DNA from 3 places in the Macrococcus brunensis genome. Region 1 is predicted to be linked to each of the others. Evidence: riboswitches for the same ligand, from Rfam matches in the RefSeq annotation. Region 1 holds a riboswitch; each other region holds the start of a gene.
What was found. A riboswitch is a leader RNA that binds a small molecule or an ion and turns the genes downstream of it on or off. The one in region 1 is predicted to bind thiamine pyrophosphate.
Positions count from the first base shown of each region.

Region 2: another riboswitch for thiamine pyrophosphate. It lies ahead of MGG13_RS00535 (thiamine phosphate synthase); the one in region 1 lies ahead of MGG13_RS05375 (ABC transporter substrate-binding protein).
Region 3: another riboswitch for thiamine pyrophosphate. It lies ahead of tenA (thiaminase II); the one in region 1 lies ahead of MGG13_RS05375 (ABC transporter substrate-binding protein).

Region 1 covers NZ_CP092179.1:1,044,720-1,048,908, forward strand. The annotation lists gene MGG13_RS05365 (2-oxoacid:acceptor oxidoreductase subunit alpha) at 1-497, shown strand, start outside; gene MGG13_RS05370 (2-oxoacid:ferredoxin oxidoreductase subunit beta) at 497-1,360, shown strand; TPP riboswitch at 1,365-1,464, shown strand; gene MGG13_RS05375 (ABC transporter substrate-binding protein) at 1,501-2,502, shown strand; gene MGG13_RS05380 (thiamine-binding protein) at 2,502-2,789, shown strand; gene MGG13_RS05385 (ABC transporter permease) at 2,786-3,526, shown strand; gene MGG13_RS05390 (ABC transporter ATP-binding protein) at 3,519-4,189, shown strand, end outside.
Region 2 covers NZ_CP092179.1:105,407-109,595, forward strand. The annotation lists gene MGG13_RS00530 (NAD(P)/FAD-dependent oxidoreductase) at 1-949, opposite strand, end outside; gene MGG13_RS00535 (thiamine phosphate synthase) at 943-1,476, opposite strand; TPP riboswitch at 1,527-1,629, opposite strand; gene MGG13_RS00540 (hypothetical protein) at 1,736-2,272, shown strand; gene MGG13_RS00545 (sulfite exporter TauE/SafE family protein) at 2,422-3,186, opposite strand; gene MGG13_RS00550 (rhodanese-like domain-containing protein) at 3,183-3,473, opposite strand; gene MGG13_RS00555 (metal-sensitive transcriptional regulator) at 3,479-3,739, opposite strand; gene MGG13_RS00560 (FAD-dependent oxidoreductase) at 3,892-4,189, shown strand, end outside.
Region 3 covers NZ_CP092179.1:1,859,863-1,864,051, reverse strand. The annotation lists gene MGG13_RS09865 (LysM peptidoglycan-binding domain-containing protein) at 129-488, shown strand; gene MGG13_RS09860 (transglycosylase family protein) at 661-1,491, shown strand; TPP riboswitch at 1,573-1,668, shown strand; gene tenA (thiaminase II) at 1,718-2,383, shown strand; gene thiD (bifunctional hydroxymethylpyrimidine kinase/phosphomethylpyrimidine kinase) at 2,376-3,194, shown strand; gene thiM (hydroxyethylthiazole kinase) at 3,166-3,951, shown strand; gene thiE (thiamine phosphate synthase) at 3,952-4,189, shown strand, end outside.

The DNA.
Region 1 (4,189 bases):
CATTGCCTGGAACGAAAAACGGCATCCATCACGTAACAGGTGTTGAGCACGCTGAAGATGGAAAGCCATCTGAATCACCTGTTAACCGTATTAAACAGATGGAAAAACGTATGCGTAAAATTGAAGCGCTGAAAATTGAACAGCCTGTTGTAGAAAGCGGGGGTCACGACGACGCTGATATCCTTGTTATTGGTTTTATTTCTACTCATGGTGCGATTGAAGAAGCAATGATGCGTACAGATCTTAAAGTCAACCACATGCAGATCAGACAGCTGCACCCGTTCCCGACAGAAGAAGTACAGTCTGCGCTTGATAAAGCGAAAAAAGTCATCGTAGCAGAAAACAACTATCAAGGTCAGCTTGCTCAGATCATCAGAATGAATACACAGCATCAGAATAAAATAACTAGTTTCGTCAAATATGACGGAACACCATTCCTGCCGCATGATATTGAAGATAAGATCAATACAGTGGTGAATGAAGGAGTCGACAAATAATGGCAACATTCAAAGATTTCAGAAATACAGTAAAACCTAACTGGTGTCCGGGCTGCGGAGATTTCTCTGTGCAGGCCGCTATCCAAAAAGCAGCAGCAGGAGTCGGCCTTGAGCCGGAGAACCTCGCTGTTATTACCGGTATCGGCTGCTCAGGCCGTTTATCAGGATATATCAATTCATACGGCTTCCACAGCATCCATGGACGTGCATTACCGCTTGCTCAAGGTGTGAAGATGGCCAACCAGGAACTGACAGTCATCGCTTCTGGTGGTGACGGAGATGGTTTCGCGATTGGTATGGGTCATACGATTCATGCGTTGCGCCGTAACATTGACTTAACTTACATTGTCATGGATAACCAGATTTATGGACTGACAAAAGGACAGACTTCACCGAGTTCAGCGCACGGTTTTGTGACGAAGACGACACCTAAAGGCTCTATTGAAAAGAATGTATCGCCTCTTGAACTGGCAATCACAAGTGGTGCAACATTTATCGCACAAAGTTTCTCATCAGATATTAAAGAACTGACGGCGATTATTGAAGCGGGTATTCAGCATAAAGGATTCTCTTTTATCAATGTTTTCTCACCATGTGTCACTTATAACAAAATTAATACGTACGACTGGTTCAAGGAAAACCTGACTAAAATCGCTGACATTGAAGGTTACGACCCTACTAATAAATCTCAGGCGTTATCAACCGTAATGGAGCATGACGGCCTCGTGACAGGTATTGTCTATCAGGATACAGAGACACCAAGCTACGCAGAACAGATCGACGGCTATAGCCCGAATTTATCTCAGACAGAGATGAAAATTACACAGCTCGAATTCAATGATCTTATGTTACAATTTAAATAAATCATAAAAACACTAGGGGAGCTTCGTGCTGAGACTGGATTTTATCCTAAACCCTTTTAACCTGGTCAGATAATGCTGACGGAGGGAAGTGTCTCAAACACAACCTCAGCAGGTTGTGTTTTTTTAATGGAGGAAAACTGATGAAGAAATTATTAGTAGGCGCAAGCTGTCTGATTTTATTAGCAGGCTGCAGTGATCAAGGCGAGAAGAAAGAAGAAAAGAAAGATTCAAAAGAACTGAAAAAAGTAACACTGATGCTTGACTGGACACCTAACACGAATCACACGGGTATTTACGTGGCTAAAGACAAAGGCTATTTTAAAGAACATGGTCTTGACGTAACGATTAAAACACCTGGAGACGTGACAGCAGACCAGCTCGTTGCTGCCAACAAAGTTCAGTTTGGTATCAGCGCGCAGGAACAAGTTACTCAGGAACGTACGGAAGGCGTGCCGGTCAAATCAATCGGAGCGATTATTCAGCACAATACGAGCGGGTTTATGAGTCTTGCCTCTAAAAATATTAAATCACCTAAAGACTATGCCGGTAAGACTTATGGCGGCTGGGGTGCGCCGATTGAGAAACCGATTATTGATGCCGTTATGAAAAAAGACGGAGCAGATGTTAAAGACGTCAAAGTCGTCAATATGGGTAATACCGATTTCTTCACAGCCTCTAAGAAAAATATCGATTTTGCCTGGGTTTACTATGCCTGGACCGGTATTGAAGCAGAGACACGCGGCGAAAAAGTCAACATGCAGTATTTAACAGATTACGACAAAAACCTCGATTACTATACGCCGGTCATCATTGCAAATGAAAAATATATCCAGTCTGATAAGGAAACAGTCGATGCCTTTATGGCGTCTGTTCAGGAAGGCTACGAGTTTGCGATTAAAGACCCAAAAGCAAGCGCTGATATTTTACTTAAAGAAGCACCTGAATTAAAAGAGAGTAAAGAACTGGTTTATAAGAGTCAGGAATACTTGAAAGATAAGTATCAGGACGATGCAAAAGAGTGGGGCGTACAGGATAAGAAAGTCTGGGAGAACTTTGCACAGTTTATGAAAGAGAATAAAATCATTAAAAAAGATTTCAATGCTGAAGAAGCATTTACCAATGAATTTGTGGAGGGGAACTAATGGCTAATACATTGATGAGCATCCAGATTATACCGAAGACACCGAACGGTGAAGATGTGATTCCTTATGTCGATAAGGCCATTGAAGTCATTCAGGCGAGTGGTCTGCCTTATGTCGTGAATCCGCTTGATACAACAATAGAAGGGAATATGCCGGAACTCCTGCAGCTCATTGAAGAGATGAACAACAAGATGATGGCTGAAGGTATTGTCAGTGTCATCTCTCAAGTCAAGTTTTATCATGCTGAAGTTGCATCGATGGCTGAACTCGTCAAAAAATACAGATGAAATACTATTTAAAGTTTACTCTTTTTATTGTGGTGCTGCTGGCACTATGGGAAGTGCTCGTACGACTACTCAATGTAGACAGTTATACACTACCAGCACCGAGCGCTATTGCATCAGCATTTGTTACAGCTTTTCCGGATTATAAAGATGATCTTATACCGACTGTACTTCTTGTGCTGGAGGGTTTAGGGATGTCGATTGTGTTTGGCGTCATGATGGCTGTCATTCTGCATCTTGTGCCTGCGCTTGAGCCGTTCATCTATCCGCTGCTTGTGGTCAGTCAGAATGTACCGGTCATTGTTATAGCACCGCTTCTCGTCATCTGGTTTGGTTTTGGCCTTCTGCCAAAACTTATCGTCATTACACTCGTCTGTTTCTTTCCAGTGACGGTCAGTCTTCTTGAAGGATTCAAATCGGTCGATAAAGATCTGAAGAAGTATATGCTGATTTCAGGTGCGAGCCGTATGCAGATTTTCAGAAAACTGGAATGGCCTGGTAGTATGCCATTTTTGTTTAATGGCCTCAAGATTGCGGGTACCTATTCCGTTATGGGGGCCATTATTTCAGAGTGGCTGGGCAGTGATAAAGGCCTCGGCAAATATATGATTATCGCGCAGCGTGCCTTTCAGGTTGACCGGGTCTTTGTTGCGATAGGCTGGATTGTTATATTTGCGCTTATCATATTCGGCGTGATCAGGTTCTTAGAGAAGCTGACAGTGAGGTGGAAACATGACTAAGCTTATTCTGAAGGATATCAGTCATATGTTTGGCACTAACCAAGTCTTATCTCAAGTGAATCTGGAAGTTCAGGAAGGTGAGTTTGTCACCATTTTAGGGCCTTCCGGCAGTGGTAAATCGACGATATTCAATATTATTGGCGGACTATTAGTGCCGGATACAGGGGAAGTAATTTTAGAAGGTCGAAGTGTTGTGGGTCGTACTGGTCATGTTGCCTACATGCCTCAGACACCGTCTCTTATGCCTTGGCGGACAGTAGCCGATAATATCGCACTTGGCAGTGAAATCAAAGGAGATACAGCTGGACGACTGGATGAACTATTAGAACGAAGCGGCTTTGACGAAATCCGAGAACATTATCCGGATAGTTTAAGCGGTGGTATGAAGCAGCGTGTTTCGTTTCTGCGCGCACTCAATACACCAGGCGAATTGATGCTACTGGATGAACCTTTTTCTGCGCTGGATGAAATCACACGTTACGACATGCAGGCATGGCTGAAAGAAATACTGGCAGTAGAAAAACGGACCGTGCTCATGATTACACATAGTATAGAAGAAGCAATCAAACTTTCTGACCGGATTGTGGTGCTGGAGGGTAAGCCTGCAAGTATCCATCATGTCATTGATGTACGTCATATGAGAGAACAGGAAATAGTGTCGCT
Region 2 (4,189 bases), 940 kb from region 1:
AGTAGAGCTGATGGTTCCGTGTAAAGGGGCGCACACCGCTATAAGTCCGTATAATTTCACCTGCTGCTAAAGACGGTAGCATTTTCTGACTTTCTTCCAGCAGCCAGGCGATGCCGCTGTCTGAGACGTAGTTCTCCCGGTCAGGCTGACTGGTCGCACCAATAAGATAATGATGATTGGCCTTAGGCACGATATAGCAGCCATTTGTGCCAAACAGGGAAGGCCGTAAATGCAGAGTAGGATGATACATGTAACAGACTTCTCCGCGCATCCCTGTCACTGGAAGATGAATATTCAGCATGCGGAGTAAATCCTGTGACCAGGCGCCTGCTGCGATCAGTAGTTTAGCGCTCTGCAACTGCTGCTGATGAATAGAAACTGTGTAATCGTCAGACTTCCGGATATTCAGTACTTCATCATGATAAAAATCGACATGACTGAGCGTGGCTTTTAAAGCCCGTGTATAGCGCGCAGCATCTATCTGCCCGTCGTCCGGAATGTAAATACCAGATGTACCCGTAATACCTGGGTGCAGTTGCGTCAATTCCTTTGTATTTAACTGTCTGATATTGCTGTCTGTCTGAGAGAGAAAATGGAACTGTCGCTCAAATAGCGGCTGATCTTCCATACAGCTTAAGTATTTAATTAGACCATGCTGTTTGAGATGGATCTGATGACCGGTCTCTGCCTCAAGCTGACTGATCACTTCAGGCATCATTGCGCGACCTGCCATCGATAGACGATAGAGCGCATTGTCCTCGTAAAATTCATTCTGAGCACCGAGCATGCCGCCCGCTGCATAGGAGGCGCGCCTGCCCGGCTCATTACGGTCGATTACAGCAATAGATAGGTCTCGCGGCAGGTTTCTGGCGATAGATAATCCGATAACACCTGCGCCCACGATGATTAAATCATATTTCTTGATAACATCACCTTCATTCGTCAGCATTCAAATAACCGGATGCCTGCATACCCGACAAACTCCGCTGGCAGCTGTGGTAGTGTTTCGGCCGTAATACCACCCAGCGCTATCAGCGGCAGTCCTGTTGCGAGTGCTTCTTTTATTTCAAGTGGTGTGCGGGGAACTTGAGCAGGTTTTGACGGCGTAGGAAAGAGATGACTGTAGAGACCATAGTCCAGATGATGCCAGAGTGCTTCCTGGCATGCTGACACACTATGCACAGCCATACTGACTGATAACTGTGGCCGCTTTTCTTTCAGATTATAAGCTGTCCTATCACCTTGACGGAAGTGGATGCGTGACAGCTGGAAAAAATTGAGCAACGTCACATCACTATGGACAATCAGCTTCTTTTTGTCGAAACCTGCCTGCAGTAAAGACTGGATGACAATATAAGCATCATCACTGTCACTGAGCCTTAAAATGACCCCGTCGATAAAAGGTTCAATAGTTAATAAGTGCTTGATAAGCCGTTGAGGTGGCCGCTCAGGTGTAATAGCAATTTTTAGCATCATCCATTCCTCCAAAAAAAGATCCCTGGCATAAAATGCACAGGGACCTTGAAGTCTCACATATTATGCTTCCCTACGTTGGTGTTAACCATATCAGGTTCAAAGAGTTGGACATCTGTCCTCTCAGCTCTCAATAGAGCACCTCCAGCAGTTTATTCAGTTATGACTTTAGAGTAGCACTTATTAAATTTAAGTGCAATGCATGTTGTTTCATGTGGATGCGACGGTGGAAGAGTATAATGAAGTTAAAGGAGGAGAACCTATGTTATTACTACAGTTTCTGCAGAGTGAGCTGACCATTGATATCGGTCTTTTTGAAAATGAAGATCAGATTAAAGAGTGGCTTCATTTACTGCCCGTTTACGTTGAAGATGGTGTCTATTTTTTAGATGGCGATAAGCTGAATGATTACAGTGAAATCAAGTTTATGAACAGTCGTTATCCGCTGACAAGCTTCAGTTTTGATAACAGTGAATCCATCTTGGTCACTTGGACTGAAATCCCTGTTATTCCGCTGTCAGAAGGACTCATCCCAGGCGCTACAAAAGTAGATGCTTATTCAATTGACAATGAAGATGTCAAAGATTATATTACAAGCCGCGAGGAAGCGGTTGATGCAGTTATGGAGTATTATCATAAGCAGAATAAACAGATTGACCGAGCAGGACATGCATCAGAAGATGGTGAATATCTAATGCTGGATGGTAAGTTCCTCGCGCACTTAGATCCGATATTTGTCGACCAGTGGAAAAAACGCGAGTCGCTTGAATTATTTATTCAGACATTCGAAGAAGAATAAGAAAATGCCAATCGGATGATTGGCATTTTTTAGTTGATTCTATTATCACAAGTGCCTGTTTTAATGACTTGCAGTCCGTCATATAAAGATCACATATAATGCGGTGTAGACACCTGTACTTCTTCATGTATACTCAACGTCCACGACCATTATCTCTCTAAAATCTGGAATAGCATTTTAATGGCAGCAGCTGCAATCAGAGCTGCAAGTATATAGCGCAGCACCAACTGATTTGTTTTTTTAGAGATCCGTGTGCCGACAGGTGCCATGATTAGGCTGGTGATGACAAGGGGAATCATCAAGACGAAATCCACGTCTCCTGTTACTGCTTTAATCAGAAAAGTGCCGATAGAAGAGATAAAGGCAATAATAATACTGCTTGCGACCACACTTCTAAAAGGTGCACGGAATAAAGCGAGCAGCACGGGCACAATAATAAAAGCACCACCAGCACCCACGATGCCCGACAGAAAACCGATTAAAGCAGCCGTAACGAATAACAACACTGGATTGAACTGTGTTGTTGTCTGTTCGGGTCTTACTTTGACAAACATGAGAATAACAGCGAGTATAGCGAGACCCGTATAGACGATATTGATAATACTTTCATCAAAAAGAGAAGCACTGTACGCACCGCCTATACTGCCGAGTAGAATCCCTATTCCCATCGGCACAATCAGCTGACGCCTCGCATCCGGATTACTGCGCTGGCTGATACTGCCGCTCAGCGTGCTGAAGAATACCTGTGCTGCTGTCAGACCGCTGGCAAGATGCGGCGTGATCGTATCGATACCGAAGAAGGGCGGAATAAAGAGCAGCATCGGAAAGATAATGATAGCCCCGCCAATACCGACCAGCCCGGACACAAACGCGCCGATAGCACCGATGAAGAGCAGCAGGATGAAAAGCATCATCGTCTATTCCACTCAATCATTCCGCCTTGAACATTCGTTGTGTTCATTCCTGCTTCACTTAAATACTGACAAGCCATCCCTCTTCGGTTGCCTGAACGGCAGATAATGACGTAATCATCTGTCTCATTGAACTCGGATGTTCTCGCTTCAAGTTCTGATAACGGAATATTGAGCGCTTCGTCAATCCCATCTACTGAAAATTCATCTCGTTCACGGACATCAATCAGCTTGATATCTGCCTGCTGCATGAGCAACTGTTCTAAACTTTTAACTGTGATTGTTTTCATATGCTCTACCTGCTTTTGATCAACAGATTGACAGCTTCTTTAACGAGCTCATCTGTATCTTCATTATTTTTAACATTCTCTTTGACACATTCCGCTAAGTTCTCGCTGACGATCACACCAATCAGTCTTTCGATGCCGCTACGGGAAGCACTCAGCTGCGTCACCACTTCTCTGCAGTCTTTTTCTTCTTCCATCATTTTTAAGACCCCGTTCAACTGACCTTGCAGACGTTTTAAACGGTTAATAGTATTTTTATCGTATTTCATATCATCCCTGCTTTCTAATTTTTTCAGTGTTTTTACTATATACCCCCTGCGGTATCAATGTCAATTAAAAAATACCTTGTGGGGTATTTGACAAATCATTTAAATCGTAATATGATACCCCCATAGGTATTAATGAACAGGAGGAAAACACGATGAGACGTATTGTTATTGTAGGAGGGGTTGCAGGTGGCGCATCTGCAGCAGCCCGTTTAAGAAGGCTGAATGAAGAAGACCACATCACTTTAATAGAAAGAGGACCGCATGTATCTTTTGCGAACTGCGGTTTACCCTATTATATCGGTGATGAAATAACAGATAGAAGTAAATTACTGATACAGACGCCTGAACTGATGCATGAGCGAATGAATATCAACGTCCGTATTAATACGGAAGCACTGAAAATCAATAGAGCAGAACAGCAGCTTTTAGTGAAGACAGAAGGTCAGGAAG
Region 3 (4,189 bases), 820 kb from region 1:
ATTTTGATATCATTTTGTAATGCTAACGTAATTTAAAGAGCCGACTTATCATTTTTCTGTAACCATAGAAATCATAAAGCGTGCTAAAGTAATATCAAGATTAAACAAAGACGGGAGACAACACAGAAATGAATAGATTATCAGTCATTGTCGGTGCTGTCATTTTGTCTGGCATTGTAGCAACAACGAATGCTGAAGCAAAAATGCAAAATTTGCAGATGGATGAATCGGTTTGGTCAATTACAGATAAATATGATAGAACGATTGAGAACATAGAAAAAATCAACGCGGTTGATACCACTCTAATTACACCTAATCCGAAAGTAGAAGTCCTTGTAAATGGAAAATACAAAGTGATTAAGGGCGATACAATACCAGAAATAGCCGACAAGTGTGATGTATCAGTTAAACAGATCCATCATTTAAATCATATAACAGAAGAACAAAAGTTGACTGAAGGTCGCACACTTCAAGTGAATGAGAACTGAAATTAACCCTCTGAGTTAATTTCTTTTTTTATAAAAAGAATCCAATCATAACTTTTTGTAACGATAGCGTAATATTACGCTTTTATTTTATATATATCTGTAACCTATGAAATATTTTATTCTGATATATTGTTATTAATGAAAAAAGACCATCCCTAGGAGGAAAACATTTATGAAAAAAGTATTGGCGGCATCGACTGCAGTAGCGGTAGCAGGATCTTTCGTAGCAACAGCAAATGCAGCAGAGTACACAGTTAAATCTGGAGATACACTTTGGGCGATTTCACAGCAATATGGTACTTCAGTTGCAAATCTTAAAGCTGAAAATGGTTTAACTTCTAATCTGATCTTACCGAAACAAGTTTTAAAAATTAATGAAAAAGCTGTTAAAGCGGAAAATCATGATACAACAGTCTATCATATCGTTGCAGGCGATACTTTAGGGAAAATCGCTGCTCAGTTCAATGTAACAGTAGCAGATCTTAAAGCCTGGAATAACTTATCATCTGATTTAATCATTGCAGGTAAAACTCTAGTAGTGGGTGGTCAACAAGCAGCACCAGTAAAAACATACCAGGCGCCAGTACAGCAGGCGGCACCAGTAAAAACATATCAGGCACCAGCACAGCAGGCGGCACCAGTAAAAACATACCAGGCGCCAGTACAGCAGGCAGCACCAGTGAAAACATATCAGGCACCAGCTCAACAAGCTCCAGCATATCAAGCGCCTAAAGCAGCGACAACTCAAACTTCAGCTGCTTCATACGCTACAAATTCAAGCGTAGATGCTCATTTAAAATTAATTATGCAACGTGAATCAGGCGGTAACCCACGTGCGGTCAACCCAGCTGGTTACTACGGTTTATTCCAGTTTTCACCAACAACTTGGGCTGCTGTCGGCGGCACAGGTAACCCGGCTAATGCTTCTGTTGAAGAACAATGGAAACGTGCTCGCATCCTTTATACACAATACGGTGCACAGCACTGGAGCACAGCTTACTAATCATTCAAGACTATCTGCGGATAGTCTTTTTTTATTTGCATTCAAACCTTGAGTTCTATATGCTTAACATAACAATATATCTATTACTGCTAGGGGTGCCTGATGGCTGAGATGACGATGTCAAACCCTTTACCTGATCTAGATAATGCTAGCGTAGGAAAGCGGTCGTGCTTAAAGACCTTTTTCTGCAGAAATAGGTCTTTTTTATTTTGAAGGAGGAATCACTATGTTTACAGATGAACTACAACAGGAAGCGGCGCCTATTATTGATGCCATTTATCATGATCCTTTTATTAAAGGTATCATCAACGGGGATATTTCGAAGGATGCGATTCGTCATTATTTGAAAGCAGATCACCTCTATTTAAATGAATTTGCTAAAATCTATAGTCTCTTAATTGCGAAATTAGATGATAAAGAAGATATACGTTTTCTGCTCGAGCAGATTGACTTTGTCGTCAACGGCGAAGTGACTGCCCATTATACGATGGCAGATTATGTCGGGGAGGACTATGCATCGATTATCGAAGGCGGCGAGTGGTATCCGGCGAGCGATCACTATATCAAACATATGTACTACAATGCTTTTAAATATGATGATGCAAGTTTCACCATCTGTGCGATGGCCCCTTGTCCTTATGTTTACCAACAGCTGGCTTTAAAAATAAAAGAAAATCATGATTTAATAGGTAATCCTTTAAAAGACTGGGTGGATTTCTATGCGGTGAATATGGATGAGTTGATGGGTCATCTGAACCGCTGGGTCAATCGTTTTGCTGAAACAACGACCGAGCAGAATAAAGCTATTTTAAGACGTAATTTCCTTGAAAGCTGTGTTCACGAAAGAAGATTTTTCGCGATGTCATATCATCAGGAGAAATGGAATGTTTAAAACAGCACTCTCTATTGCAGGAACAGATCCGACTGGCGGCGCCGGTACAATTGTTGATGTTAAAGTCTTTCAGTCAAGAGGTGTTTACGGGATGAGCGCCATTACCAGTATCGTCGCTCAGAATACGCGCGGCGTACAGCAGGTCTTTGACCAGCCGGTGCATGTTCTGGAAGCTCAGCTTGAGAGCATCTATAGTGATATTGTGCCGGACGCTGTTAAAACAGGCATGCTTGCATCAAGTGAAGTCATGGATGTCGTAAGACCTTATATCGAGAAGCACCGTATTCCTTATGTCATTGATCCGGTCATGGTTGCAAAAAGCGGTGACGATCTGCTGGATGATGCAGGAAAGAACGCGGTACGCTATAAACTGCTGGATCTCGCAACAGTAGCTACACCAAACTTGCCGGAACTGGAACGTATTTTGAATATGAAGGTCGAAACGAGAAGTGATATCGACCGCGCCGGTCACATCTTTCTGAATGAAATCGGTAGTCAGTCTGTCATCGTAAAAGGGGGACATATGGAGGGCGATGCCATTGATTATCTTTTTACCAAAAAGGGTGTCACTGAGCTGCCAGCCAAAAGAATCGCGACTCATCATACACACGGCACGGGCTGCACGTTCAGCGCTGTCATTACAGCGGAACTTGCGAAAGGCCGCTCTATAGAAGACAGTGTCAGAACGGCTAAAGCCTATATCACGAGCGCGATTCTTAACAACCCGGGACTCGGCCACGGTAATGGACCGGTCAATCATTTCAGCTATCAGGAGGAAGAATATGAGACTCAATCAAATCAGACAAAATAATCCCCTTATCATCTGCCTGACGAATGATGTCGTCAAGAACTTCACTGCTAATGGTCTACTGGCGCTTGGTGCGAGTCCGGCTATGGCGACGGAAGTCGAAGAGCTGGAAGATTTTATTAAGCATGCAGGGGCAGTCCTTATCAATATCGGCTCACTGACTAAAGAAAGTATGCCTTCCATGGAAAAAGCGGCAGAAGCAGCAAATAAGTTTGGCGTTCCAGTCGTTCTGGATCCAGTTGCCTGCAGCGCGACAGCATTTAGAAAAAATTTCTGTCTGAAACTTATCGAGAACTATGATATCAGTGTCATCCGAGGCAATGCGTCAGAGCTAAAAGGGCTGATTGAAGAGGCGACAATGAAAGGGACGGATAGTGACTTATCACTTGATACAGTCGCAATCGCACAGGTAGCAGGTGGGCAGCTGGAGACTGCGGTAATCGTGACAGGCGCGCAGGATGCTGTTTATGCACAGGGCAAGGTGAAAAAGCTGTCGAACGGCACGGAGATGCTGACTAAAGTCACGGGCGGAGGATGTTTATTAGGGGCAATTGTATCCGCTTTTATATATAATGAGGTTGAACCGACATTAGATGATTTAGTCGAAGCTGTCTCTTATTACAATGTTGCAGCTGAGCGTGCTGAATCACTTGATAATGGCACTTTGCCGGGCCATTTTCAGATCAATCTGCTGGATATGTTGAACAGCATAGATGAAAATGACGTAGCAGAGAATATGCGAGTGGAAGAAGTGAGCTAATTGGAATTTAAGCGTGAGATGTTACAACTATATTTTATTTGCGGTACCAATAATACTGAAGATATTGAAACGGTTCTTGAAGAAGCCTTAAAAGCAGGCATCACTTTGTTTCAATTCAGAGAAAAAGGGACAGGCGCATTAGCTGGGGAAGAAAAAAAACAGATGGCACTCAAATTAAAAGCGCTGTGTGCGGCATACAGCGTACCTTTTATTATCAATGATGACTGGCAGCTGGCGC